2 regions of the Shewanella sp. 10N.286.54.B9 genome follow, and region 2 is predicted to be linked to the other one. Evidence: riboswitches for the same ligand, from Rfam matches in the RefSeq annotation. Region 2 holds a riboswitch; the other holds the start of a gene.
The links. A riboswitch is a leader RNA that binds a small molecule or an ion and turns the genes downstream of it on or off. The one in region 2 is predicted to bind cobalamin.

Region 1: another riboswitch for cobalamin. It lies ahead of AB4135_RS20515 (ABC transporter ATP-binding protein); the one in region 2 lies ahead of AB4135_RS15925 (TonB-dependent receptor domain-containing protein).

Annotation. Positions count from the first base shown of each region.
Region 1 is NZ_JBFRIY010000070.1:54,815-69,756, forward strand. Features, by position in the region: gene cobT (nicotinate-nucleotide--dimethylbenzimidazole phosphoribosyltransferase) at 108-1,136, opposite strand; gene AB4135_RS20510 (FecCD family ABC transporter permease) at 1,189-2,238, opposite strand; gene AB4135_RS20515 (ABC transporter ATP-binding protein) at 2,231-3,070, opposite strand; cobalamin riboswitch at 3,127-3,275, opposite strand; gene AB4135_RS20520 (histidine phosphatase family protein) at 3,359-3,994, opposite strand; gene metH (methionine synthase) at 4,237-7,980, shown strand; gene AB4135_RS20530 (MvdC/MvdD family ATP grasp protein) at 8,024-9,022, opposite strand; gene AB4135_RS20535 (MvdC/MvdD family ATP grasp protein) at 9,015-10,013, opposite strand; gene AB4135_RS20540 (microviridin/marinostatin family tricyclic proteinase inhibitor) at 10,067-10,243, opposite strand; gene AB4135_RS20545 (LysR family transcriptional regulator) at 10,635-11,516, opposite strand; gene AB4135_RS20550 (TlpA family protein disulfide reductase) at 11,621-12,028, shown strand; gene AB4135_RS20555 (cytochrome c biogenesis CcdA family protein) at 12,030-12,722, shown strand; gene AB4135_RS20560 (haloacid dehalogenase type II) at 12,779-13,510, shown strand; gene AB4135_RS20565 (helix-turn-helix domain-containing protein) at 13,626-14,030, opposite strand; gene AB4135_RS20570 (class I SAM-dependent methyltransferase) at 14,119-14,709, shown strand; gene AB4135_RS20575 (hypothetical protein) at 14,910-14,942, shown strand, end outside.
Region 2 is NZ_JBFRIY010000044.1:10,907-25,848, reverse strand. Features, by position in the region: gene narQ (nitrate/nitrite two-component system sensor histidine kinase NarQ) at 214-1,917, opposite strand; gene nrfA (ammonia-forming nitrite reductase cytochrome c552 subunit) at 2,158-3,561, shown strand; gene AB4135_RS15970 (isochorismatase family protein) at 3,659-4,201, opposite strand; gene AB4135_RS15965 (P-II family nitrogen regulator) at 4,462-4,800, shown strand; gene AB4135_RS15960 (ammonium transporter) at 4,813-6,063, shown strand; gene AB4135_RS15955 (hypothetical protein) at 6,251-6,598, shown strand; gene AB4135_RS15950 (tetratricopeptide repeat protein) at 6,699-7,865, shown strand; gene aroG (3-deoxy-7-phosphoheptulonate synthase AroG) at 8,283-9,332, shown strand; gene AB4135_RS15940 (TonB family protein) at 9,528-10,724, opposite strand; gene AB4135_RS15935 (BlaI/MecI/CopY family transcriptional regulator) at 10,721-11,098, opposite strand; gene AB4135_RS15930 (hypothetical protein) at 11,376-12,023, shown strand; cobalamin riboswitch at 12,337-12,537, shown strand; gene AB4135_RS15925 (TonB-dependent receptor domain-containing protein) at 12,657-14,507, shown strand; tRNA gene AB4135_RS15920 (tRNA-Phe) at 14,717-14,792, opposite strand.

The sequences.
Region 1 (14,942 bases), on a different contig from region 2:
GTCTTAGCTTGAACCGTCTTAGCTCGAACCGTCTCAGCTTGAACCGTCTTAGCTCGTACCGTCTCAGCTCGAACCGTCTTAGCTTGAACCGTCTCAGCTTTTAAACATTAAATCTCTATCCCTGCGTCTTTAAAACTAGCCATCTCATTGTAGAAATTTGCCGCCGCTTGAATTAACGGGAACGCTAGCGCTGCGCCCGTGCCTTCACCGAGTTTCAAACCTAGATTGAGTAACGGCTTGGCTTGCATAAATTCAAGCATTAAGTAATGGCCTTTCTCATCAGACTGGTGTGAAAAGATCATATAGTCTCGACAATCAACATTAATATTTATCGCCACTAACGCCGCAGCCGAAGCAATAAAACCATCAATAACCACTAACATGCCGCGCTCTGCAGCTGCGAGAATAGCGCCTGTCATCTGCACAATTTCAAAGCCGCCAATGCAAGCCAATACCTGCATAGGGTCATCAAGTTCGCTGTGGTGCAGTAACATAGCTTGCTCAACTAACATCTGCTTACGCTTAAATGTGGCGGCATCGATCCCGGTACCGCGCCCCACACAATCGCTCGCGGGGATCCCGGTTAACACTGACATAATCGCAGCGGCTGCAGAGGTATTGCCTATGCCCATTTCGCCAAGCGCTATCAGGTTACAACCATTTTGGTGATGCAGTTGAACGCGAGCAGTAGCCATATCAAACCCCTGCTTAACTGCCCCAAGTGTCATCGCTGCGCGCTTATGAATCGGGCCTGTGCCCGCCCCTAAACGCTGATCAATAACACCACTCTCACTTTCAAAGGGTTGCAATACACCACAATCTATCACTTCAAGCTCTAAACCGACTTGACGTGTAAACACGTTAATTGCAGCCCCGCCCGCCATGAAATTCCTGACCATTTGTGCTGTCACTTCACTCGGTGCTATTGATACTCCGGAGTCCGCTATACCATGATCAGCAGCAAAGACCATCATTTTAGGGTTGTTGATCTGTGGACTCTCTTTACCAAGCACTTTTGCAATTTGCAGGGCCAGTGCTTCTAGATCGCCAAGCGCACCTAATGGTTTAGTTTTGGTGTCAATTTTCTGTTGAATTGTTTCATCAAACTCTGAACTCAATGGCTTTATATTAAACATCTAACCTTTTGCTCCCAACATCCCAAAAGGGATAATTTAAACTGCAGCCACGTTAAGTGCGTTTTGCACTGCGGCTGCCTAAAATAAACAAGAAAAATATACTTCCCATCACCGCGGTGATAATTCCCACAGGCAGCTCTTGATAGCTCAATAATGTACGTGCCAATACATCAACCCAAACCATAAATAACCCGCCTATCGCAGCAGTTAGCAGCAACGGATAGCGGCCAGGAAAGAGTAAGCGCACTGTGTGCGGTACCATTAAACCGATAAAACCTATGCCACCGCAATTGGCGACTAATATCGCAGTGATAAGCGAGCACAGTAACAACATAGATAACCGTAAACGTCCAACGTTTATCCCTAAAGTGTGCGCAGTCTCATCGCCGGCTCGCATCGCTATGATCTGCCTCTTAGATAGCAGAATAATTAGCGTACAAATCGACACAATAATCGCTGGTAGAATTAACCCTGTCCAACTGGCTTTTGCAAAGCTACCTAGGCTCCAAAAAAGCACTGAAGCGGCAGCTTGAGGGCTCGAAAAATACAGCAATAAACTGGCCATTGCGCCAAACATAAATGAGATAGCGACACCAGATAGCAGCATCCGCTCTACCTGAGTCGACAAGTTTCGGCCACATAAACCAAGCACCATTAATACTGATAAGCTGGCACCGATAAATGCACCAAGTGGTAAGCTTAACCACAATATACTTTGGCTAAATAGCGTTAAAACCACCACCGCGCCAAAGGACGCACCCGAGGATATGCCAAATAGGTAAGGGTCCGCCAACGGATTACGAGTCACAGTTTGCAGTACGCTTCCAGCTATCGATAAGCCCGCTCCAGCAATAAATGCAAGCATCACTCGCGGTAACCTTAGCTCCCAAATAATGCGTTCAGTCACACCTTGGTTGTCACCTAGGCCAAAAAATTTGTGACTAAATACCTGTAACACATCACTCGCTGAGATACTCGCCGCACCAAAACTGGTTGCGGCAAATGGTGTAAGAATAGCTATAAGTAATAGCGTAAGTAGCAAGAGCAATTGATAAGACTGTTGCCATTTAGCCTGAGTAATAGCAGACAATGAATTAGACATCCTTGCCACCCTCTTCTAATCCATGATGCGATTTACTGCGCGGTTCATAACCATAGAAATAACTGATAAGCGGGTTACCGTGCTGCGGGTGAGGTTTAACTTCACAACAGACATCAAACACTTCGCCGATACGTTGCTCGGTTAACACTGCTTTGGGAGTGCCTTTTGCTACACCGCACCCTTTATCAAGGAGTAATAACTCGTCGCACAAAGCGCTGGCAAGATTAAGATCATGAATTGAGGTGATGACCGTAATGTTAAGCGTGTGCAGTAACTCTAGGGTTTGAATTTGGTAGCGGATATCGAGATGATTTGTCGGCTCATCCAAAATCAACAGCTGTGGCCGCTGCACAATCGCACGAGCGATGAGCGCACGCTGTTTCTCGCCACCCGATAAGCTTTCATAAGCTTGGTTAGCTTTATCAGCTAAGCCCACTTTAATTAGAGCCTGAGCCACAACCTCTCGATCATCAGCATTGGTGAATTCAAATGCGCCTTTATGGGGCGTCAATCCAAGGCTGACAAGCTGAGTTGTGGTCATCTCAAAATGATGTGGTGTATCTTGCAGTACTACGGCAATCTGCTTGGCAAATGCCTTTGCAGATAGTGCTGTTATTGGCTGACCAAATAGGTTGATTTCGCCACTTGTAGGCTTGATAAAGCGATATAGACAGCGCAGTAAACTGGATTTACCCGCGCCATTGGGGCCGATTATTCCCAGCATCTGCCCTTTAGCTAAGCTAAATTCGATATCTGATAATATGGACTGGCCATTTAATTTCCAGCCTAAGCCGCTAACAGTAAGGACTGTTTCTGATGCCTGATTAGACATTCAATAAACTGCAAAGCATGTGCTAATAAACTCCCTTGAGACACCCGCTCAAGTTATTCAGTATGGTTCAGTTAGGCTGGTATCTGACTTGGGGCGAAAATTATTTCACACCCATACAGTTGCGGGTACAGTCCGGACTCATTAGCCGTATTCGGCCACCGGTTCCCAATTTGTGCGATTAGGCACCTAACTCAAATAAAAATCGTGTTGTTTACCTCATTGTTGAGGTAATAATGTGGCAGTTTATCACGCAATGCCAATAAGGCATTGCACTTGATCAACTACTCGCTACTCCAGTCCCCAATTAAGGCTTAGGTATTGCTGGTCACCGTCGTCTAATACATCGATAACCACCGTCGCAGCATAGGGCAACTTTAAAGCACTGTAGATCCCTGCGCACTGTTTTAGTCCGAGTGATTTAGCCATTAAATGCCGAATAACCCCGCCATGGGTTAATAGTAAAATAACCTTACCTTTATGCTGCTCAAGTAGAGCGTCCCAAGCCTTATCGACTCTAGACTCAAAAGCTTGCATCGTTTCGCCGTTTGGTGGGGAATTGGCCCATGGGTTTGCCCAGTAAGCATCTAGCCGTTCAGCAAATAGCTGATAAAGCTCAGTGAAAAGCTGCCCATCCCAATCGCCAAAATTAAGTTCCATAAAGCCAGGCTGTTCAACAAAATTAATATTGTGCTGTATAGCAAAAGCGTGAGCTGGCTCTGAGCAGCGCAATAATGGCGAACTCACCACTAGATCCGCCATGCTGTTTTTAGCCAAATGACAGGTTTTACTATTTTTAAGAGTCGAAAAAGCCACATTTAGCTGCTCTTTTCCAGCTAAACTCAGCACAACATCCGTATGACCACGTAAAACATTGCCACCTTCACAGGCACCATGACGCAGTAAAATTATCTTGGTTTTTTTCACCAAACAATCCAACTAATTATATTAATCATATACTTACAAGTAAACCTTCACATTTTCGTCATGAAAAAGTATCAGGTTTTAGGGCTTGCACTTTCGCTAATGACTCACGTATTATGGCCGTCTATACGTATAAATGTCCAAACAAAAATAGCTTTATCTAGTAATGCTAGCTTTTAGTTGATAAGAATGGACAAGGTAACTGAATTTATATTTTGCGACTCTGTATTTGGTAGGAATTTTTTATGGCAACACATACCCTGAGCCCAGTCCCGCACACCCAAGATACTGCCGACAAGGTTTTAGCAGTACTGACTAAAAAGTTAGAGGAAGGGATCCTACTACTTGATGGTGCGATGGGCACCATGATCCAAGATCGCAAATTTGAAGAGCAACAATTCCGCGGTGAGCAGTTCAAAAACTGGCATTGTGATGTAAAGGGTAACAACGACATGTTGGTGCTCACTCAGCCAGAAGCGATCAAGCAGATCCATAAAGATTACCTGCTGGCTGGCTCCGATATCATTGAAACCAACACCTTCAATGCAACTCGCATCGCGATGGCCGATTACGACATGGAGGAGCACTCAGCTGCAATTAATCTTGCTGGTGCCCGTCTTGCTCGACAAGCCGCCAATGAAGTTGAAGCAGAAACGGGCCGTCATTGCTATGTCGCTGGCGTCCTTGGTCCAACCAACCGTACTTGCTCCATCAGCCCTGATGTTAACGACCCTGGGTTTCGTAACGTCAGTTTCGATGAGCTTGTCGAAGCTTATATTGAGTCGATTAATGCGCTTATTGCCGGCGGCAGCGATATCATTATGGTTGAGACCATCTTTGATACCCTCAATGCAAAAGCGGCACTATTTGCCATTGAAACCGTCTACGACACTCAAGGTTTCCGCCTGCCCATTATGATCTCAGGCACCATTACCGATGCCTCAGGCCGAACACTTACCGGGCAAACGACTGAAGCCTTTTACAACTCACTGCGCCATGTAAAGCCATTAACCATTGGGCTTAACTGTGCATTAGGGCCAAAAGAGCTGCGCCCATATGTAGAAGAGTTATCAAAAATATCCGAGTGTTTTGTCTCGGCGCACCCTAACGCTGGTCTACCCAATGAATTTGGTGGTTACGACGAAACACCTGAACAAATGGCAGAAATCATCGAAGAGTGGGCCGAGGAAGGCTTTTTAAACGTGATTGGCGGCTGTTGTGGTACCACGCCAGCTCATATCCGCGTCATTCGCGAAGCCGTTATTAAGCATCCAGCACGAAAACTGCCCGATATTCCAGTAGCTTGCCGCCTATCAGGGCTCGAGCCGCTCACGATTGATGAAACCTCACTATTTTTAAACGTAGGTGAACGTACTAACGTTACTGGCTCGGCTAAGTTTTTACGCCTGATTAAAACCGGCGAATATGAAGAAGCGCTCAGTGTTGCCCGCGATCAAGTTGAAAACGGCGCGCAGATCATCGATATCAACATGGATGAAGGCATGCTCGATGGCGCTGAAACCATGCACAAGTTTCTTAACCTTATAGCCTCTGAGCCAGATATTTCACGTGTACCGATTATGATCGACTCCTCTAAGTGGGAGGTGATTGAGGCGGGCCTAAAATGTATTCAAGGTAAGGGCATCGTTAACTCTATTTCGCTTAAAGAGGGCGAAGAGAAGTTTATTGAGCAAGCCACATTGGTGAAACGCTATGGTGCGGCTGCCATTGTGATGGCATTCGATGAAGTCGGCCAAGCCGATACTAAAGCACGTAAAGTAGAGATCTGTACTCGCGCATACAATGTGTTGGTTGATAAAGTGGGCTTCCCGCCAGAAGACATTATCTTTGACCCGAATATTTTCGCCATTGCTACTGGTATTGAAGAACACGACAACTACGCGGTCGATTTTATAGAAGCCACCGCAGAGATAAAGCGTACCCTGCCCCATGCCATGATTTCAGGCGGTGTCTCCAACGTGTCATTCTCGTTCCGTGGTAATAACCCGGTACGTGAAGCGATTCATGCGGTATTCCTGTACCACGCCATTCAAGCTGGTATGGATATGGGTATTGTTAACGCTGGGCAACTGGCGATATACGATGATATTGATCCTGAGCTTAAAGCGCGGGTCGAAGCCATTGTGCAGAACTTGCCATGCACCGTTAACGACTCAAGTAATACTGAATTGCTACTCGAAGTGGCAGAAAAATTCCGTGGCGATGGCAGTCAGGCCGCCAAGAAAGAAGATTTAGAGTGGCGCACAAAACCGGTCAATGAGCGCTTAGCTCATGCATTAGTAAAAGGCATTACGGATTTTATTGATGAAGATACTGAAGAGGCACGTAGCCAAGCCAGTCGCCCGCTAGATGTAATTGAAGGGCCATTAATGGATGGCATGAACATCGTAGGTGACCTATTTGGCTCAGGCAAAATGTTCCTGCCACAAGTAGTTAAATCGGCACGAGTGATGAAAAAAGCTGTTGCTTACCTCAACCCTTATATTGAACTTGAAAAAGTTGCTGGCCAGTCCAACGGAAAAATCTTAATGGTGACGGTTAAAGGCGACGTCCATGATATCGGCAAAAATATTGTTGGTGTCGTGCTGGCCTGTAATGGTTACGAAGTGATTGATTTAGGCGTGATGGTGCCGGTTGAGAAGATCATCGAGGTGGCTAAAGCCGAAAACGTCGACATCATTGGTATGTCAGGCCTCATCACTCCAAGTCTGGATGAAATGGTACATAACGTTAAGTCCTTCCATAAAGCAGGCTTAACTATTCCGTCGATTATTGGCGGCGCTACCTGCTCAAAAATCCATACCGCGGTTAAGATCGCGCCGCACTCACCTGAAGGTGCGATCTATATCGCCGATGCTTCTCGCGCTGTGCCTATGGTGTCAAAGCTGATTAATAACGAGACACGCCAAGCCACTATCGATGAAGCTTACGCCGAATATGATGTGATGCGCGAAAAGCGTCTGTCGCAGACTAAGCGCAAGATCATCACCTCTATTGCAGCTGCACGTGAAAATCGTTGCCAGCATGACTGGCAAAACTACACCCCATTCGTGCCTAATCAGCTTGGGCGCCAGGTATTTGATGACTACCCGCTAGAAGATTTAGTTGAACGTATCGATTGGACCCCCTTCTTTAGAAGCTGGGAGTTACACGGGCATTTCCCACGTATTCTAGAAGATGAAGTGGTCGGTGAAGAAGCACGTAAACTGTTTGCCGATGGTAAAGCGATGCTGGAAAAAATCATCAGTGAAAAGTGGCTAACAGCCAAAGGCGTTATCGGACTGTTCCCAGCCAATACTGTTAACCACGATGATATCGAGCTTTACACCGATGAAACTCGCAGCGAGCTTGAGATGACCACTCATCACCTGCGGATGCAGATAGAACGTGTGGGGAACGATAACTTCTGTTTAGCCGATTTTGTTGCACCAAAAGACTCGGGAGTTGCCGATTACATGGGCGGCTTTGCGGTTACTGCAGGCCACGGTATTGACGAGCACGTAGCACGCTTTGAAGCCGATCATGATGACTACAGCGCCATTATGCTTAAATGTTTGGCCGACCGTTTAGCCGAGGCGTTCGCCGAGCGTATGCATGAGCGAGTGCGCAAAGAGTTTTGGGGTTATGCAAGCGATGAAACACTTGATAACGAAGCGCTTATTCGTGAAAAATACAAAGGTATTCGCCCAGCTCCCGGTTACCCTGCCTGCCCAGATCACACCGAGAAAGGTTTGCTGTGGGATTTATTAAAGCCAGATGAAACTATCGGCCTTAATATCACCGAAAGCTATGCTATGCTCCCAACCGCAGCGGTATCAGGTTGGTATTTTGCTCACCCTAAATCACGCTACTTTGGCGTGACCAATATTGGTCGCGATCAGGTTGAAGACTATGCCGCGCGTAAGGGCATGAGTATCGAAAAGACTGAGCGCTGGCTAATGCCTGTTTTGGATTATGATCCAGAGTAAAGTACCACGTTAAGTGGGGGAGTGCTTCCCCCACAAATTTCACTTACAACTCTCTTTTTTTAGCCATATTGCTAACAAGGTGACTGGCAAGCGCAGCGCAAATCTCTTGTTTTTGATATGCTTCAGCCCAGTAGAACTCACCACATGGGTTAATTTCTAAGAACTTTAGTTCACCATTAGGCGTCAAAATATAGTCTGCAGCGCCATAATTCAGCCCTAAACTCTTAGTAAGCTTAATCAGCTTGTGAGCCTCTTGCTCCGGTAAATCATAAGCAAACCAAGCAGCTAATGTTGTTGCGCCCTTCCTTCGCCAGTCGTAGTTTTCAGTTTGAAACTCATTACTGTTGATAGCGATGCAAAAAACCTTGTCCCCAACCACTGTTGCCCGCAGTTCTAACTCCTTCGGCAGAGATTGCTGAAATTGCATTGGGCAGAAACGTAAATCCTCAAGTCTATCTAAGTCACTTTCTTTTACTGGATTTGTAAAGACTACATTTTCCTTTCCATCCTCATAAATAGCAAAAGCTGTCTGCATTTTGGTAATAATATTGCCATTATGTTTATTATAAAAATTAAGTGCTGCTTGAGGATCATTAGTGGTGAGAGTATCTGGGATATCTATGCCTTGTTCATCGGCCTTAATGAGTTGCAGTTCTTTAGATGATGCTTTTCGAATACTCCAATAATCATCAATCTTAAACACATTCAAAGCGTCAAAATAGCCTAGAACAGTACGTTTAGATTCTTCAAAGCAAGCATTTCTGGTTTGCCTGTCGATATCTTTAGGTAAATCCCGAGCAATATGAAATCGGCGATACCAGATTGCACCAATATCCGATAATAGATATTGCTCACCCGTTTCCAAGGTCAATACTTGCTCTTTATCTAAGCCTTGATAGGAGGCAATGCTAACCTTAGTCGGAAACAGATCTGTATTAAATCTGGCGACTCTCACCCCATAGCCTAAAAGGTGCTTAGCAACCGTCTCGACTGATTGATTATCGTTAGAATGTGTAATGATTAACACAACGTTATTACTCATGAGATAGCCCTGTATTTACGTTATTCTTGATGCATCGCGCTATAGATTGCGCTATAGGAAGGTCTAATTCCTTTTGCAGCATTCCCCATTCACCGCATGGATTAACCTCCAAAAATACATAATCCCCATTCGTCGCTCTGATAATGTCCAATGCCCCAAAATTTAAACTAAGACGCGCCATTAAAAGCCTGATCTGCTGACAAACAGTGTCTGGCAGTTGATAAGGCTTCCAACATAAGTGCGGATGCTCTGTACTACGCCAATCCAAACTTTGTTTGCTTACCGCTGTTTTAGATGAGATTTTCCCGGTAAAAAATTCACCAGCTACAAAAACGACTCGCAGTTCATAAGCCTTTTCTATCTCCTGTTGAAACTGCATCGGGCAATATTTCAAACTGTCTAATTTGGATAAATGTTCTCTGTTTACTTTTGAGGTATAAACGAAAGCCTTGGGATTGTGCATGAAAGTGGTTAAAGGTGTCAGCATCTTGGTAATAAGATGACCATTTTCATTATCAAAAAACTGCCTTACTGCGTCAGGGGAATTGCTTAGTAACGAGTTCGGAATTGTCAGCCCACACTTTTTAGCAAGAATCAGTTGCAGTTGCTTATTTTCTGCACGTTGGATGTCAAAAGGAAAGTCAAACCAGAATATCGATTCCAATGCATACAACACCGCATTTTTTGCCGCCGTTGACTCTTTGGTAGCTTGGCTTAACGTTTCACCCGTCAGGGCAGAGTTCAAATTAGAGTGTTGATTTTTTCTAAACCAAACTGCGACGAAGTCAGATAAATAGTGACGAACGCCATCAATTTCAATCGTACCATTAATCCCCTGATTAGTTTGCATCGCTGAAATTTGAATATTCAATGGAAACTGGTCTGTATTCATCCTGACCATCTTCAAACCTAAGGCGGCTAAACTAGCATCCACCAATTCAGTAACGTAATAATCTTGGCTATGGGTTAAGCATAGAACTTTATGGCTCACTTATAACCTCTTCTGGCAGTTAAAAAAGTGCTGAAACAGCACTTTTTTTGATATTACATACTTTCTAATTCGCCACCTTCATCACCATCAGAGGGATGCTTCATCGTATGCTCTAATTCATCCTTTCTTTTATCTGTGATAACGCAACCACCATCACCCGCGACGATACCCCCTGTGACTTTTTTAAGATCTTGCTCTTCTAAAAAATTACTAAAAAATGGCTTATTCATTTATTTCCCTTAATTAAAAATTAAATTGATAGGTTTACGAATAGCTGTGAATGACAATAGTGACTCAGTTTATAACTCAGCCATATTAAAGTGACTTTAATAATGTCAAACATAACTATTCGGTATTATGCTATCGCAGAAAAGAAGCATTTAATCGCAAAATATTTTCAGAGCATCTAAAGAAAAGTCACTATTTAGCATGACCAATAGCAACACATAAACCGATGTACTGAAAGAGCAATACTTTAAATCAAGCTTTCATAAGGACAATGATAAAACTCTAAATAAAAGTCATCATTATTCCCCCTAAATATAAAAAAGATTCAAAAGTGGACAGGCCTTACAACTGACTCTGTTTGAAAAATAGCCAGCCCGTCAATTGTAATCACCTTTAATTCGACAATGCCTTAACAAGAAACTCTCGAAGTGCAACCAAATTACTGTCGTAACTTTTTCGATGTGCGACCACCATATTCAATGGCGAGTTTTCTTTCTTATATTTAGGAAGTAGAGAAATTAACCGTCCTTCTGCAATATCTTGCTGCACGTCTAAACCTGTTTTGTAGGTGTTCCCCACCCCTTTAAGTGCTAACAAACGTAGATAATCTCCATTATCTGACACATGACTACCACTTACTTTCACCGAAACCGTGCTTAAATCTTTATAAAATCGCCAATGACTAGACAGAGTGTCATCACCAGAAAAATGTAAACAATTATGATTTACCAGCTCTTCTGGCTTAGTCGGGGTACCAAACTGCTGTAAATATTCAGGAGAAGCACACAGTTCTCGCGTGGCATTACGAATAATAGGCAGGCACACCAATGCTGAATCTTCCGGCTCGCCATAACGTATTGAAGCATCTAAATTCTGCGAGTAAAAATCGGCATATTTATCACTCACTTTGACGGTTAACTTGATACCTGGATACTGGTTTTGAAACTCGATGAAGTGACTTAGCAAAGTATTCCGCCCGAGGTCAGAAGGCACGGATAGTATGATATTTCCCTTTAGCTCTTCACCTGAAATCGCTTGCCTGCCAACATCTAAACTCTCTAATGCTGTGCGTGCATAAGGTAAAAAATCTGCACCGCTTTGGGTGAGTGTTAAGCTACGAGTAGAACGCTGCAGTAAGCGGCTATTCAACTCCGATTCCAGCCTTTTTAATGCCGCACTTGTCGCTGCCGGTGTAATAGATAGCTCTCTAGCGACAGCTGAGAGATTCTTAAGTTCACAAGCAAGAACAAATACCTTAACGTCAAAAAATTTCATCGTTATTTTCAATTTTTTTTTGAAAGAACTTCTAATTTATATGCTATTCAGTGAAAAAGCGAACTCATCTATGCTGCTAAAAACTAACCCAAGGAGAGCATATTATGTCGTCATTTAAATCAATTAAACGTTTTGCAGCTGCCATCACAGCGTCACTCATTTTTAGCCTACCGGTGCATGCTAGCAGCTTCGATAAAATCCCTTTTGACAAACCAACCTTCGATCAACTTCAAGCGAAAGGCGAGACCATTTTGGTTGATATCTATGCCACTTGGTGCCCGACATGTAAAAAACAACAACAGGTACTGAATGATTATTTTACTGCTCATCCACAGAGCAACATTAAGGTGCTTGTGGTTGATTTTGATGATCAAAAGGAGTGGGTTAAATACTTTAAAGCCCCGCGTCAATCGAGCTTATATCTCTTTAAAGGCAAGGACCAAGTTTGGTTTAGTGTGGCCGAAACTCGCGAACAAAAAATCTTCTCAGCCCTCAATTCAGTGAGTATGTAATATGGACACCTTTGCCATACCTTTGGCTTTTTTAGCAGGTGTACTTAGCCTGCTATCGCCTTGCGTATTACCCATGATTCCTGTGGTGGCAAGCTCTGCAGTGCAAAGCTCCCGCAAAGGGATTGTCATGCTCGCATTGGGCTTAAGCTTATCGTTTGCCCTGGCTGGCACAGTATTAACCTTTGCGTTAATTAGCCTCGGCTTGTCACCTGAGCTACTGCGTTACTTTTCCGCCACGCTACTATTAGCCATTGCGTTAACGATTCTAATTCCCAAAGCGGGTGAGTGGTTAACCTTGAAACTATCTTTATTAACCAGCAAGTTACCAGACCACCATATCAGTGGTAATGGCGTCATGACACAGTTTGCGGTTGGTGCTTCTTTAGGGCTTGTATGGCTGCCATGTGTAGGCCCTACGTTGGGCGCCGCTATCGCTTTAGCATCTACAGGTCAAAGCATGGGCAGTGCTTTTGTGGTGATGTTAGCGTTTGGCGTCGGTACAGCAATCCCCTTAATTGGTTTCAGCCTTTTGATGAAGAACTCCGTAGGAAAGTGGTTAACTGGTGGAGCTATAGCCAAAAAAATTATGGGCTTATCTTTAATCATTTTATCGCTAACAATATTCACAGGTTTCGACCGAACACTAGAAGCGCTCGCGTTAGAAATTATGCCGGAATGGCTTTACAACATTTAATAGAGATCATGATGAAATTTAACCTTATCGCCATTATATTGATTGGAGTATCCCTTATGTCAGCTACAGCCAGTGCTGCCGATAGCATCAATAAACCACAACCAGAGCTACCTAAAGTCATCTTCTTTGATGTAAACGAAACTTTGTTAGATCTCGGTAACGTGGCAGAGTCAGTCACTAAAGCGCTAAATGGCCGCGATGATTTAGTTACAAGTTGGTTTACCACTATGTTGCATTACTCTTTAGTCAGTAATGCTATTAACGATTATCACCACTTTAGCGACATTGGTATTGCAGCGCTGCAACTTGTGGCCCAACAACAGCATATTCCGCTGACACAAGCGGAGGCTAAACAAGCAATTCAGGTTCCTTTTGGAGACTTACAACCTCATAAAGATGTTATCCAAGCGCTCAAACAGTTCCAGGCGATGGGAATAAAATTAGTCACGCTGACCAATTCGTCTGACAGTGGAATTCAAAGCCAACTGAAAAATGCCAGATTGACACAATATTTCGATGACTCATTGACCGTGCAGAGCTTACAGATCTTTAAACCTGATTTAAGAGTGTACCAGTGGGCACTCGCAGAGATGGATATTGATGCAGAGCAATCTATGTTGGTTGCAGCTCACGGCTGGGATATCGCGGGTGCAGCTAAAGCTGGCATGCAAACCGCGTTTATTCAACGACCCGGTAAGTATCAATTCGAGTTGTTTGATAAGGCTGATTATGTGGCGAGTGATTTAATCGAGCTTGTTGAACAATTATCAGCTGCAAAGCAGCCATAAAACTAGCTGTAAAACTATTTTTAAACATGGCTTTAAAGCATAGCTTCAGCTCTGTTAAAGCGACTTTGACAGAGCTGAAAGCAATACTCTCTAATCTCAGACATTCATTACCACTTCAAAACTTAGCTTTGGGGCGGTAGCTTTGATAACCCGCGACTTTAAGGTAGCGGAGAAATTTAGGACACGCTAAGTGATTACTCGCCTTACAGGCTGCCGCATGTCTTAAACCATCGCGCATAGCCATCATTTTTGAAATCTGTTCGTCAAGTAAGTCCGCTTTCTCAATTAGTCGACCACGATCGATAACTAAACCATCTTCAGTGAACATGGCGCCAATATCATCCAGCGATAAACCAACATTGCGACCCAACGCAATCAGCGCCAGCTTCTGAATAACATCATCGGCAAAGTCACGCCGCAAACCATTACGCCCGATAGCGCGAATAAGCCCTTTCTCTTCATAATAGCGAATGGTTGAGACTGGAAGTTTAGCTATCTTGGAAACTTTTCCTATATCCATAAATCTCTCTTGACCTCAAGTCGACTTGAACTAGTAGCATGTCATTAACACCTCACCGCTAACCAACAAAGCTAATGGAGACAAGCTCATGTGGGATCAACGCTATAGCAACTCGGAGTATGCCTACGGCACGCAAGTAAACGACTTTTTAAAAGATAATTACCATGTTATACCACAAGGAAAAATATTGAGCTTAGGTGAAGGAGAAGGACGTAATGCTGTTTTCCTAGCAAAAGCTGGCTTTAGCGTCACCGCGGTCGATTCATCAATCGTCGGCTTAATCAAAGCAAAACAATTAGCAAAATTGAATAATGTCTCTATCGAAACTATCCATGCCGATCTAGCTGATTATGATCTCGGTGAAAATCAATGGGACGGCATTATTTCGATTTTCTGCCCATTGCCCTCCTCCATAAGACAAAGGCTGTACTCAAAGTTGCATCGTTCACTTAAAAGAGGCGGCAGTTTTTTAGTTGAGGCTTATACACCCGCGCAAATTCAACGTAACACTGGTGGTGGTAAAAATGCCGACGTGTTGCAAACTAAGCAAACATTAAGCAGCGAAATCACACAACTCTCGATGGTATATCTACAAGAACAACAAAGAGAGGTTCATGAAGGGGTTTATCACACAGGGTTAGGTGCTGTCGTTCAAGCAATTGCAACCAGAACTCGTTAGCAGTGCGATGCATTGCATCGTTACTGCTGCCACTAACCTTCAATATTAATGGCACTCAGTACCTACTACGCCTGATGAATCAGATGAATTATACTCATTGACGAGCCTATAAAGCGTAATCGCCTTTATGTTTACCACATAGTCGTAGGATTCCTATGTGACAAACGTTAAATCAGGAAATTAATAAGGATATTAATATTGTGGAAAGTTTACAAAAAGAGCTGCAATTGAGT
Region 2 (14,942 bases):
AGTAGTAAGCCAAAAACACTCCTTACAGGCGAGTTTTAGCGGCTCTGATGCTGCGTTAATGAGCTTGAACGTAGAATAACTATGTACTTCACTCAAAGCCTTGCCTCAAAACCGCTAAACTCTCGCTGAGCGACCGAATCTTTATACTGATTGGTATAATTCAAAAAATAGCATCTGTTTTGTCTTATCTACCTGTTTTGTTTAGTTATATTTTTACACAGGTTCTTGTTGAGGCGAGAAAGTCAACGACACCGTAGCGCCACCTTGCTCATTTTGATTAAATTCTACCACACCTGAGAGGCGACTGGCGCGCTCATGCATGATCCCTAAGCCAAAATGTTGGTCTCTTTCTTTGAGCTTTTCGATACCTACGCCATCATCACTGATATCGATAATCACTTTTTCGTCGCTGATCTTCTGACAACTAATATGAATATGCTTCGCTTTGGCATGCTTAACCGCATTGAGTGTTGCTTCTCGGGTGAGTTGAAGAATATGAATATGTTGATGTGCCCCGAGCAACTGTACTGGCAGCTTGTAGTCTAAGGTTATTTCGGCATCTGTTTGGCCACGAAGCTGCTCTATCATGGCCTCAATAGCATGGCCCAAATTGGGATCTTTAATGGTCAACCTAAAGGTTGAAAGTAATTCCCTAAGCTGCACATAGGCAGTATTCACTCCTTCATTTATCTCTTGCAGCTGCTCGGCCGCGCGCGGGCTTTTTGAAGTTTTATCGAGCTCCTTAGAAAGCAGGTTAACTTGGATTTTCAAGAAGGATAGTAATTGGCCTAATGAATCATGCAGTTCGCGAGCGATCACGCCGCGCTCCTCCATCAGTGCTAACTGCTGTCTCTGCTCTCCTGCATTATAGGTCACCATTGAGCGAGCAAGCATAATAGCAAAATTGCTATAAAGCGCATTGGAGAAGGGTTGGCTAGAAATTACCTCCAAATAGCCCAAATTATTATGTTCAAACTGCAGCGCAAATTTCTGTGTGGCTTTTGCATCGCGCGGCCATTCGCCTTGCGCATCTATAATATATTGCACTTGCTCTTCTTCGACGACCACTAATCTTAAATTAATATCCGGATCATGGCTTTGCAGCTGATTAATTGCATCGGTTAATGTACTAATGTCTAATTTACTCGAATGCAACATCACCACATTATCGTAGAGTAATTTTAATTCGTTGTTAGCACGGGTAAGGGCTATTGTCTTTTCTTGAACTTGTGATTCGAGCCCTTGATAAACACTGGCGAGCTTTTTAACCGTGGTATCGAGTGCGCTGCTTAAAGCACTCAATTCGATATACTCTGTTTTAGGCATTTCTACATTAAAATTACCTTGTGAAATTGTATCAGCGGCCTGCATCAATTGTTGCAATGGCTTAACAACTTTACGTTTGGCTATTCTTACTGTGACAAAGGCAATAAGCAACATTATCGCCAAACCGGTAATTTGACTAATGGCGAGCATTTTAAGTTTAAATGCGGCGTGCTGCTCTGTTTCTAGTACAAATAAATCAATGGTATCGACAAAGTCTTTAAGTGCTGCGGCATACAGACGAGAGTTCTCGGACTCAATGTAATAACGCATCACTTGCCACTTATCGATAACGGCCAAATATTTCTCTTTAAGATCTTGGGGGGTATACCAAGTTAGCGATGTTCTAAGGGCTTGAGAGTTAAGAGTGTTCTCGAACTCCGCGATTTTATCTGCAGCGGATTCACTGCCTGAATTGGCATAAAACATAAGTCGATAGCTTTGCATTCGCAGTGAGCCAGAGGCATTAATGGCGCGAGCGTCACCTAAACTATACGAAAGATTAACAATGGCAAAAATGGCGAGTCCACTAGAGAGTAATATCAGGGTTAACATGAATCCCCATATTGCTGATGTAAGTCTGCCTTTTTTCATTCAAAAACTCTCAATTATTGGGTTTATGTGCTATTCGTTTATAGCGGTTCTACATTAGTGGTTGATTGAATACATTAACAAAAATGCAAAAGTGTGAGCAACAACACGTTCACATGTTGATCTAACGCAAGTTTTCCATGGGATACCCCCTAAGGGGTATGTTTTTGTTTTAGATAAGAGTCTAACTTCAACCTTGCAATAGGTGGGGCTATAAAGATTATAAAGTAATATGGAGATGAGATGGTGAGAACATTAACTAAAAAGACTTTTGCACTTAGTGCAATGGTCGTTGCTAGCTTACTAGCTGGCAGCACATTCGCAAGTGATAAAACTGAACCTCGTAACGAAGTTTACAAAAATAAGTTCAAGAATCAATATGAGACTTGGCATGACACTTCAGAAAGCAAAGAAATTGTTGATATGCTTGAAGAAGTACCAAGCCTAGTTGTCCTTTGGGCGGGTTATGGTTTTGCTAAAGACTATAACGCTCCTCGTGGTCACATGTACGCAGTTACAGACGTACGTAACACACTTCGTACTGGCGCACCGACTTCAGCTGAAGATGGTCCAATGCCAATGGCATGTTGGTCTTGTAAGAGCCCAGATGTACCTCGTATGATCGAAGAGCAAGGTGAAGATGGTTACTTCACTGGCAAGTGGTCTAAAGGCGGTCCTGAAATCGTTAACGCACTTGGCTGTGGCGATTGTCACGTAAAAGGTTCTTCTAAGCTACGTATCTCTCGTCCATTCGCTGAACGCGCAATGGAAACACTTGGCACTCCATTTGATAAAGCGTCTAAGAAAGACAAGCAGTCAATGGTATGTGGTCAGTGTCACGTAGAGTACTACTTCGAGAAGACTAAAGATAAGAAGGGCTTTGTTAAATTCCCTTGGGATATGGGCACCACTGTTGAACAGATGGAAGCTTACTATGACAACATGGAATTCTCTGACTGGACTCACGCCGTTTCTAAAACGCCAATGCTTAAAGCACAGCATCCTGGTTATGAAACTTGGCAGTTAGGTGTTCACGGTAAGAACAACGTAAGTTGTACTGACTGTCATATGCCTAAAGTTAAGAGTGACAAAGGCCGTAAGTTCACTGATCACAAAGTCGGTAACCCATTCGACCGCTTTGAAGAAACTTGTGCAACTTGTCACGAGCAAAGCAAAGAGTTCATGGTTAACTTAACTGAAGAACGTAAGCATAAAGTTGCTGACCTTAAAGCTCGCGCTGAAACTCAGTTAGTTAAAGCTCACTTCGAAGCAAAAGCTGCTTGGGATGCGGGTGCAACTGAAACTGAAATGAAGCCTATCCTTATGGATATCCGTCATTCACAATGGCGCTGGGACTACGCAACTGCATCACACGGTGTTGCTGCTCACGCTGCTGATGAAGCGCTTCGTGTACTAGGTACTGCGGTAGACAAAGCTGCTGACGCTCGCATCAAGCTTGCTCAACTACTCGCTGCTAAAGGCGTTAAGCAACCAATTGCTTACCCTGACACTTCTACCAAAGCTAAAGCTCAAGCAGCTCTAGGTATGGATATGAAGAAGATGAATGCTGATAAAGCTGAATTCAAGAAAACTATGTTGCCTAAGTGGGATGCTGAAGCTGAAAAGCGTGAAGCGACTTACAAGTAACAGCTAATATATAGCTAAGTTTTCTCTGCATAGCTCTATTGTAAAAAGCCCTCATTATGAGGGCTTTTTTTATGCTTAAGGCTTTATGTTAGAGTCGTTATTTAATTAATTCCAGTAATGCTTTAAAGCGCTCGCCTATGGCTTCATGTTGCAATTCGAATAGCAATGATTCGACATTTGTTTTTAGCGCGCCATGTTCCTGCATCATCTCTATGCCTAACTGTTTATTTTCAGGCGTTCTCGAAGACATTGCATCGACAATTAAATGTGTTGGGTAAGCATTATCGAGAAGGTCCATACAGGTTTGGTAGACACAAACATGAGTTTCTATACCTGCGACCAATATATGTTTCTGTCCCATAGCGGATAGCTTTGCTCTGAATTTAGGGCATTGCCAGCCACTAAAGTGCTGCTTAGCTATTGGTTCGGTGGTTTGTATCAACTCGGTGGCTAACACGTCTGTTGTTGCACCAAGTTTATCTGGTAGCTGCTCTAGCCACAAAATAGGTATGTCGAATAACTGTACCCCTTTTATCAATATGGTCAGTTTTTGGTGAAGTGCTTCACTCTGATGCATCACCCGGGCAAGCTGCCCTTGCACGTCCACAACAACTAATACGCAATCTTCAGGTTTCAACATTTAAGGTCCTTGGTACTTGTGGATTATTTGCACCAGTACAACTCAATTCCGTGTTGTAGCCAATAGGCGATAAGTCTAAGCCGCAGTGACGGTGCCTTATGGCAGTGCAGCTGCTGCATAAATGCACTCGATTGGTGCATTTAAATTCCTTCTAACATGAGTGTTATTCTCTATCTGTATGTTTTTAATCGCTTTGTAATTTTGGCCTGATGCTTGAATTATCTTTATCAGAATTAAAAATAGTCTTCAGGGAGATAGCCATGAAATTGGTCAGTGCCATTATTAAGCCGTTTAAGTTAGATGATGTAAGAGAAGCTATCGCCAATGTCGGCATTGAAGGGATGACAGTCACTGAAGTTAAAGGCTTTGGTCGTCAAAAAGGCCATACCGAGCTGTATCGAGGTGCTGAGTATCAAGTTGATTTTCTGCCAAAAGTTAAACTAGAAATAGCTACTAAAGCAGAAAATGTAGAGATGCTCGTCGAGGCAATAACAGGGGCGGCTCGAACGGGCAAGATTGGTGATGGCAAAATTTTTGTTACCAATTTAGAGCAAGCAACCAGGATACGTACTGGCGAACTTGATAACGAAGCACTTTAAAGGGGTAGGGAAATGGACGATTTAACTAAACTAGGATTAACAGTAACAGAGCTACGTTTTGCTCTGGATACTTTTTATTTTTTGATCTCCGGTGCGCTAGTGATGTGGATGGCTGCAGGTTTTGCCATGTTAGAGGCGGGGCTGGTTCGCTCGAAGAACACCACTGAAATCTTAACTAAGAACGTCTGCTTATATTCTATTGCATGCGTAATGTACCTAATCGTTGGCTACAACATTATGTATGTTGATAACGCTGAGGGAGGTTGGTTACCTTCATTTGGCTCATTGATTGGTTCACAAGCTGATGGCGCGGATCATGCGCTTGAATCTGACTTCTTCTTCCAAGTGGTATTTGTGGCAACGGCCATGTCAATCGTATCTGGTGCGGTTGCTGAGCGCATGAAACTATGGGCATTCTTGGCATTTTCAGTATTTATGACAGCTGTTATTTATCCTGTTGAAGGGTACTGGACATGGGGCGGTGGCTTCTTATCAGAAGCGGGCTTTGTTGATTTTGCAGGGAGTGGCATTGTGCACATGGCAGGCGCTGCAGCCGCTATTTCAGGGGTGTTATTACTTGGAGCCCGTAAAGGTAAGTATGGTGCAAACGGACAGGTGAATCCTATTCCTGGTTCAAACCTACCCATGGCTACTTTGGGCATGTTTATTTTGTGGATGGGTTGGTTTGGTTTTAATGGTGGTTCGCAGTTATTGGTATCAGACGCTGAAAATGCCAGTGCAGTGGCAAAGATTTTTGTCAACACTAACTCAGCAGCGGCATTTGGTGCCCTGTCAGCGCTCATTGTTTGTCGACTCATTTGGGGCAAAGCTGATTTAACCATGATCTTAAATGGTGCCTTGGCAGGTCTTGTTGCGATAACTGCCGATCCATTATCGCCATCATTAGCGATGGCGGGAGTGATAGGCATTGTCGCTGGTGGTGTGGTGGTGTTTTCTATTGTGGCGTTTGATCGAGTGCAGATTGACGACCCTGTTGGGGCTATTTCGGTGCATGGTGTAGCTGGGCTATTAGGCTTAATCTTAGTACCTATATCTAATGCGGACGCTTCTTTTATCACTCAGCTTTATGGCGCTGCAGTGATATTTGGCTGGGTGTTCATTGCTTCTACACTTGTTTGGCTTGGCCTTAAAGTGACCATGGGGATCCGTGTTACTGAAGAGGAAGAGTATAACGGTATGGATGCATCTGATTGTGGCATTGATGCTTACCCAGAGTTTGTCTCGGTAAAAAGTGGTAGTTAGAGCTTCACCAAATGAAAACAGCAGAGCTTAGGCTCTGCTTTTTTATGGGAAATGTTTACTCGAAGTGCCGAGAACCAGTTTGTTACAGGTGATAAAAAGGGGGATGGCATAAGGCCAATGGATTTGCACGAGTGTTAAGTATAGGATGGAGTTAACGTTATCTTAGGCATTACTTGGTGATGGATTAATGAAAAAAATCATAAATACCGGTTTACTATTGTTGTGCTTTAGTAGCTTTAGCGCAGTATCTGGTCAAGTGGTGGTGCGTAAATCCAGTGAACCATTTGATGCTTTTGCTGTTCGTGACCAAGTGCTTTTAGAGCATGATTGGCAACAAGCACTTAGATTTCAACGTCAAATCCAGATCCTACAGGCACTGCCCATAGGTTGTTTGCCTATTATGGTTCCCTATCGCCATTTTACCTGTGGTGCTCAATTTTATCGGCCTTATCGTTACCAAGATAAACAACTTTATATAGAGATAGATAAGCCGTCTCCTAAAGCTTCTCAATCAAAGTCTATAATTATTGATTAATGAGGTTATGCTTTTGATTTACGATTTGTAACGTTTTTAGCAAAGAGAGTAAGCCATACCTACTATGCTTATAGGTAAGGTTTATTGTGTTGAGAGCGTTATGAAGAGTGTTTCTATAACCTTGTTATCATTTCTACTTCTGTTACTACAAGCGTGTAGTTCGACCTCGGAATCAAGCAAACAGTATGCGCTTGAAAGCTATTACCATGATGAACACTTTAATGTGGTAGTAGACCTTCCTGTTGCTGACAGCCTATTTTATTTGTCAGATGACGACCTTAAAAGCGTTCGTAGGGACTTTAATCGCTCCAAACTGTCTGCTACTAGCAGCACCATGGTTCATCAGTGGTTGGCAAATTATATTAACGCTCAAGATGGTGGATTTCGTTATGCCGATAACTTAACCCGCTCTGCCAGTGAAACCTTTAATGACAGAGAAGGTAACTGTCTATCCCTAGTGTTATTAACCGCCGCAATAGCCGATGAGCTAGATGTAACGGTTCAATTTCAAGAGATTGATGTTCCACCTGTTTGGGATAAACAAGGAGGCTTCTATCTTGTAAATGGTCACATTAACCTTAAGTTACTGCCGCAAGAGCAACGTAATAGCATTAACTTTTCTACTGGTGCCATTCAAATAGATTTTTTACCCGAACGAGCGATGCAAGGCTATGACAAGCGTCGAGTGAGCCAGTCGATGGTGGCCTCAATGTATTACAATAATGTTGCCGCTGAAGCTTTGGTAAAGGGGCAGTATGATAAAGCGTATGGCTTGTTAAAACTCAGTTTGCAGCAGGATAATCAATTCTTGCCAGCGATTAATACGCTAGCTGTGTTATATCGATATAAAGGGCTGGTTGAAGAGGCAGAGGCTTTGTATAAATTAGCGTTAACCATAGATCCCAATGATATGAATGCGCTCTATAACTATGCCATTATACTTGGAGAGCAAAATAGGCTTGATGAGTGGGCTGATGTGCACAAAGTCATGGAACTCGCTCGGATCCATAATCCTTATTATTACTACAGCATGGCGCAGCAGGCATACTTCGATAAAGAATATAAGCTAGCGTTAAACTGGTATAAAAAAGCGATTGATAAGGCCGATTACCGCCATGAATTCTATTTTGGCCTTTCTAGAACATATTGGGCTACGGGCGATGAACGCAAAGCTGAAGTCAATATGGAGAAAGCATTATCATTAACCAATGACTCAAACAACAAGCATCGCTATCAATCAAAGCTGCAAGCAATGAGAAGTCATTAGCTGCCTGCTAGTGGCGTCGATTTTTATCGATGTGAGTGATAGCTCATGCTTATCTTTTATAGGATAACTTCTGTCGCCCTCCAATAACACAATCACCATAACAGTGCTTTCGTTGATTTTTACAGCAGGAAGGGCGGCCGCGCTCATAACTACTTAATATACTTGTGCATGACGGTATTTGAGCACGTTATTAGTTTGTTGAAAGCATTATAGGATGTTTAGTGGGAATTAATTGGCTCTATATAGAATAAATACAGTGAAAATTTTTTTAAATTATTGTTTAGAAATATACAGTTAAATTTATTTTATGTGATTTTTAATTACTTGATTGCAATGTGAGGAGATACTGGATAAATTGAACGCAGTATCGCAATCGAGAGATAAGAATTCACACGCTAGACGGAGCGCAGTATTACCATGTATTACCAAAATGATGATGTTCGAATTAATAAGATTAAAGAGTTGTTACCTCCAATTGCCATTTTGGAGCGATTTCCGGCAACAGAGAACGCATCAGCGACCGTATTTAATGCGCGTGAAAGCATTCATAATATCTTAGCAAAAAAAGATGATCGCCTTTTAGTGGTTATCGGTCCTTGCTCTATCCATGACCCTATTGCAGCTGTTGAGTACGGTAAACGTCTTGTTGAGCTGCGTAAAAAGTACAAAGATCAATTAGAAATCGTTATGCGAGTCTACTTTGAAAAGCCACGTACTACGGTTGGTTGGAAGGGCTTGATTAACGATCCGTATATGGACAACAGCTTTAAGCTCAATGATGGTTTACGCACTGCTCGCAAGCTGTTGCTAGATCTTAATGATATGGGCTTACCTACGGCTGGTGAGTTTCTAGATATGATCACGCCGCAATATGTTGCTGACTTAATGTGCTGGGGAGCCATTGGCGCGCGTACCACTGAGTCGCAGGTACATAGAGAGCTAGCTTCTGGCCTTTCAAGCCCTGTAGGCTTTAAAAATGGTACTGATGGCACCATCAAGGTGGCCATTGATGCCATTGGTGCAGCCAGTGCGCCACACCATTTCCTATCGGTGACTAAATTTGGCCATTCAGCGATTGTTGAAACCAAAGGTAATCCTGATTGCCATATCATCTTACGTGGTGGTAAAGAGCCTAATTACAGTGCAGCACACGTGGCAGAGATCAACCTGCAACTTGATAAAGCCGGGCTTGCGAATAATATTATGATTGATTTTAGCCATGCTAATAGCCGCAAACAGTTTGCACTACAGATGTCTGTTGCCGATGATGTTGCGGGCCAATTAAGTGCTGGTGAAACATCGATATTTGGCGTTATGGTTGAGAGTAACTTAGTTGAAGGTCGTCAGGACCCTGTTGAAGGACAATCGCTATGTTATGGCCAGAGCGTAACCGATGCATGTATCGGTTGGGATGACACAGAGAAAATGCTGAGCGTATTGAACGAGAGTATACTTAAGCGTCGATAACGGTTAGTGGCAAGTTTTTTGTTAAATTAAAACCTGGTGTTGCACCGGGTTTTTTTATGGCTTTTTGTAACGACAAAAAGAGCATCTAGGCTCTTTGTTGATAAACGCAGCATTCCTGGTGTTTATCTCGTATCGTAAAGTCTGCCTGTTCAATATCTACAGCTCTTTCCTATAACTACTGACAGGTTGGTCTGCTTATTTTGAGGTCACTTTAATTTTTTCAATGTTACTCACTGGTGCTTCAACAACAAAATCAAGCTGTACTAACGAGCCTTTTGCGCCAGTTTTAGACTCGCTATAACGCCACTGCTTTAAGGCTTTAATGGCTGATGCATCAAATACTGCAGTTGGCGATGACTTGATCACTTCAACATTGTTCACTTCGCCTGTGGGAGTGATATCAAATTGCATTACTACAAATCCATTTTGATTGGCTTCTACTGCCGCAGCAGGATAGGCGGGTTCAATTCTGATAACTGGATGGATATCAGGATTTTTATCATCTCCGGCTAACACTTGCTGGTTAAGTAAAAGGCTGCTTAAGCCCAGTGCCACAGTCAGCCCAATAACGGCTAAGCCACTTTGGCCTTGTTGATGAGTTCTCATTTGCATTATACGCTCCTTGAGTATGTGTTTGTTTCCATAGTGTGTGTGTAACAAGCCGTGATTAGCTTGTTGTGAGTATGCGAGCAACAGTTTGCTGTAAACTATTTTCTCTGCAGTATCGAGAGTGGCAGTTACCTTAGCATCACAGGCTAACTCCTGATCATTCCTAAAACGTCTATACGCTATCCAAAACAAAGGGTTAAACCAAAATACAGCTAAGATCCCGTAGGCTAAAAGATTACAACTCAGATCTAATCTTTGGTGATGGTATTGTTCGTGCTCAATAATGGCACGCTGCTGTAGCGGACTTAGATTTACAAACCCAGTAGGTAGAATAATCTTGGGGTGAATAACCCCAACGAGCATAGGAGAGTGAACCTTTTCATGGCTGTATGTTGCTAGGTAGGAAGCTAAACCTTCTACCTTTTTAGCTGTCTGTAGCAATGTGCGTAGGTAAGCGCCTTGCAACCACAATGCCAGTGACATTGTGCTTAAACCTATAAGCCAGATGACGGTTAGTGCTTGGCTGTACCAAGATGATTCACTTTGCTTTATGGCTTTGCCGGCCTGAACACTGTAATAAGCAATCTGATTAGATTGCACGGGAAATAGTTGCGTAGGAACATAGTTGACTAATATAGAACTCAACAAAAGTAGCGGTAATAACATCCACAAAGTATAGGTTTTGTGTGCACCTAAGTGTTTCTGTAATCTGCTATGGCCAAGTAATAGTATGCTGCAAATAAGGCTTAATAACAGAGTTTGCTGCAGTAACCAAAGGCTCATGACTTATTTTCCTCTTGCCAGGTATCAATCAGTTGTTGTAACTCTTCAACATCTTTTGCGCTTAGCTTGTTTTCGCGAGCAAAGCCTGCAACTAAAGGAGCAACCCGACCAGAGAAGAGTCTTTCGATAAAAGATTCACTCTCTTTCAGTTGATAATCACTTTGAGCAATGAGTGGATAATATAAGTAACTACGACCCTGTTTTTCAAAACCGATAGCTTGCTTTTTAACAAGTCTATTAAGCAGCGTTTTAACTGTTTTCTCGTGCCAGTCATTATTCTTACTTAACTGGGCTACAACTTCGCTGGCACTTATTGGCGATTTTTGCCAAAGCACATTAAGTACATTGAGCTCAGCATTACTTATCTCTTTCATGATGATTATCTCGTCAATAGCTATTACTTCACTGATGATAGCTATTGATTACAGTTGTAATTTTTAATTATGATTACAAATGTAATCATAATGTGCAAGCCCTTATGTTAATAAAATGATAATGAGTGATGGCGTTTCAAGTATGCGGTTGAATAGATTAACTATTGGTTCGCTAAAAGCTGGCTGTACCCTTAGGAGAGATTTTTATCTATGCCTTTTGCTGCTGTAACGATACAATCTGTTAAACATAAATACCCTAAACAAGGATTGTAAAGGTATGAAAGCAAGTCAGCCGTCACGCTGGGTAATCTGTTCAGTACTTTTATGCTGTCATTTTTCAATGGGGGCGTATGCATCAGAAACGACAGAGAGCTCGATTGATAAGTCGCCTATGCAACTGTCTATTTTTAGCCAGAAATTAAGTTTTTTCCTTCCCGATGACTGGAAACTAGCCTATACACAACGAGAAGATGGGATGTTCTCTGCTGAGTTTTTACCTCAAGTTGAAGGCCTAAATAATTGGTCTTCAATGGTATGCATTCAAGGTTTCGAGGGGATGGCAGTTAATATTAAACCGGATGATTTCCTTGATACCATGGTTGCTACCTATCGAGATAACTGCAGTGGTGAGGTGATATATGAACGCGTTGATAATGAATTTATTAATGGTCATCAAACTGCTAGTGCCATCATTGGTTGTACCCGAATGCCAAACACCCATCTAAATGGACTTGAAATAGATTTTTATAAAGAGCCTCAACGCCTAAGTGAGGTTGGTTATTATACTGCTATTAGCGGAGAGAAGGATTTGTATCTTATCCATAAGTCGTTGCGAGGTAATGAATTTAATACCATCAGCACTCTGGTTGAAAAGAAAAACTATCGTGAGTTTATGTCTGCGGTCAGCCCGTTTAATTTAAATTAAAACATCAGTGGCCTGATACTGTGTTTTGACCTAAATGGATGGCACTTAAATCTTCACCTAGAATCGACATGCCTTTGCTAAAAATGGCTTTGATACTTGGTTTTCTAATGAGTATCACAGAGTAAGACTAAAGACTTAGTGGGTGAATTCTATCTAGCTCCGACAGGTAATAGTCGTAAGTTCACTCATTGCAATCTAAGCTAGAACAAATCTGCTCTTTGATTAGTTAGACATTTAACCGTATAGACGTCTATAATGCGCGCACAAAGCGGTAACCTCAACATACCGCAGCGTAACAACGATAAAAAATAACTAACTAGTCAACTTTATTGGTGCCTCTAGTTTCAACATTAATTGTTGGCTGAGGATAATCGGGAAGTCAGTTAAATTCTGACACTGCCCCCGCAACGGTGAATGGTGAGGCACAAGCGCTTTAAAGTTTGTTGTCGCATATTGATGACTTCATCAATATAGAACCTAAGTCCGGAGACCGGCCCGTAAAGTGATTTCGATGATTTCGGCGGGCAGATCTCGAAGTGCGGCAACTGGTAAATGTAGCGAAGGAACTATGCGCTATTTGATTTACAATGCCGTGACGCATTTGCCCCGTTTTCCTTTAGGAGTCAAGGGTAAATGGGTACTAAACCATCTAAAATTGCGTTGCTTATCAGCGGCGTATTCAGCTTAACTGCATTGCCAACAGTGGCGGCAGAATCCAATCAAGACGTGACTATTGATGAAACTATTACCGTAACCGGTACCCGTTTCGATAGAAGCACTGAAAAACAGCTTACCGTTATTAATACTATTGAACGCAGCGAGATTGAACGCTTGAATCCTAAGTCGGTTGCAGACGTGTTAGAAAGACTGCCAGGCGTTAGTGTTGTGCGAAATGGCGGTGCAGGGCAAAGTGCTTCAATTAGCTTGCGCGGCACAAATTCAAGCCATGTATTGGTCATTGTTGATGGCGTAAAGGTAGGTTCGGCGACATTGGGTAACTTTAGTTTTAACACCTTGTCCCCTGAAAGCATCGAGCGTATTGAAGTGTTGAAAGGTCCTAGAGCGTCTGTATGGGGCAGTGATGCCATTGGCGGTGTGGTTCAAATCTTTACTCGTCAGCTGAAGAGTGATGAATGGTATGTTGGTGCTGAATATGGCTCTAATGACTACATTCGAGGCTCTGCGGGAGTCGGTATTGAGCATGGTGAAGGCAGTAGCACCTTGACTGTAAACCGCGAACAATCAGACGGCTATGATATTTATCAGGGTGCAGATTCAGAGAAGGATGATGATGGCTACAGTCGTACATCTTTATCTCTTAAGGGCTCGCAGCAATTGGCTCCGCAATGGCAAGCATTATGGAGTGGCCAATACGACCGAGGGAATACTCAGTACGACGATATCTACGCCAGTGGTAGCGCGGACGAATCTGACTATGCAAACTACATTTGGAACTTAGGTGCTCAATACCAAGGTGACAAACTTACAAGCAAATTCACTGTAAATCAGTCTAGAGATTATAACGAGAACTTTCGCGGCGATAATAACGATGTACCGCGCGCTGACTTTGAAACGATGCGTAAACAGGTTAGCTGGAACAATCAGTATTTGTTAGCTGATGGTTTAAACCTCAATGGTGGCTTAGATTGGTCAAACGAGGCTGTACTAGGGGATTATGCTCAAGACGAGAGAGACATTCTTGGCGCATATATTTTAGTTGGCAAGCAGTGGCAGCAGCTACTAGCCGAAGTAGCGGTTCGTTATGATGATGTTGAAAATATCGACAGTGAAACGACTTATAACGTCAGCTTAGCATATCAGTTTGATAAAAACTGGCGTTTATCTGCCACGACGGGTACAGCCTTTAAAGTACCTACTTTTAATGATCTGTACTGGCCTAATTCAGGTAATCCAGATCTGCTCTCTGAAACTTCTACAAGTTATGATGTGACACTAAATTATAGCCGTAACACAGTTAGTGCTTATATTAGCGTATTTAAAAATGATATTGATAACTTGATAGCTTGGGCGCCTACTGGCGAAGTTGATGACAATGGTTGGGATATCTGGAAGCCTGCTAATGTAAACAATGCAGAAATTTCAGGCGTTGAATTCTTTACTAAGTTTGAAATATTTGGATTTGATAATCAGTTAGCTTATACCTATTTAGAGCCGGAGGATAAGAAAACGGGTGAAATGCTAATTGGTCGTAGTGTTGAAGAGCTTAATTACAGTTTAAGTTATCAGTGGCATAACTTTGATTTGTTAGCTAACTACCACTACCAAGGAAAGCGTTACGCAGGTTATGGTTTATATCTTGAGGCATATCAACAGTTAGATTTAGGTATTGGATATCAAGTGGCTGATAATTGGCAGTTACGCTTAAAAGCTAACAATATATTTGATGAAGAGATCATCTCTGCAACCAACTATATTAGCCCTGGCCGGGAGTTGTTCTTTAGCGTCAGTTACAGCGCTTTGTAAAAACCGATAAGCCAAAGCGTTTAGTCAATAAAAGCCAGTCTCAATAAGACTGGCTTTTTTGTGCATGGTAATTACTAAAGAATGGACGCTGTAGAGATTTCAAATCTCAGATACAAAAAAACCTCGCTAGGCGAGGTTTAAGTTGTAAGCTTAAGGTCTTAGATTGCCTTAGCTTAATGTTTAAATGTTGCAACACCTAAACTAAATATTGGTGCCCGAACCCGGAATCGAACCAGGGACACGAGGATTTTCAATCCTCTGCTCTACCGACTGAGCTATTCGGGCAACGGGCGCTATTAAAAGGCTTTTACCGATTTGAGTCAACCAATTTCTGCTAAATATCATTATTTTTTAGTTGTGCGTTGAATAATTCAGCGTTTAGCTGCACAACTGAGCAATTTGTTTAGTAGAGAGAAGATTCTAACGACTGGACTA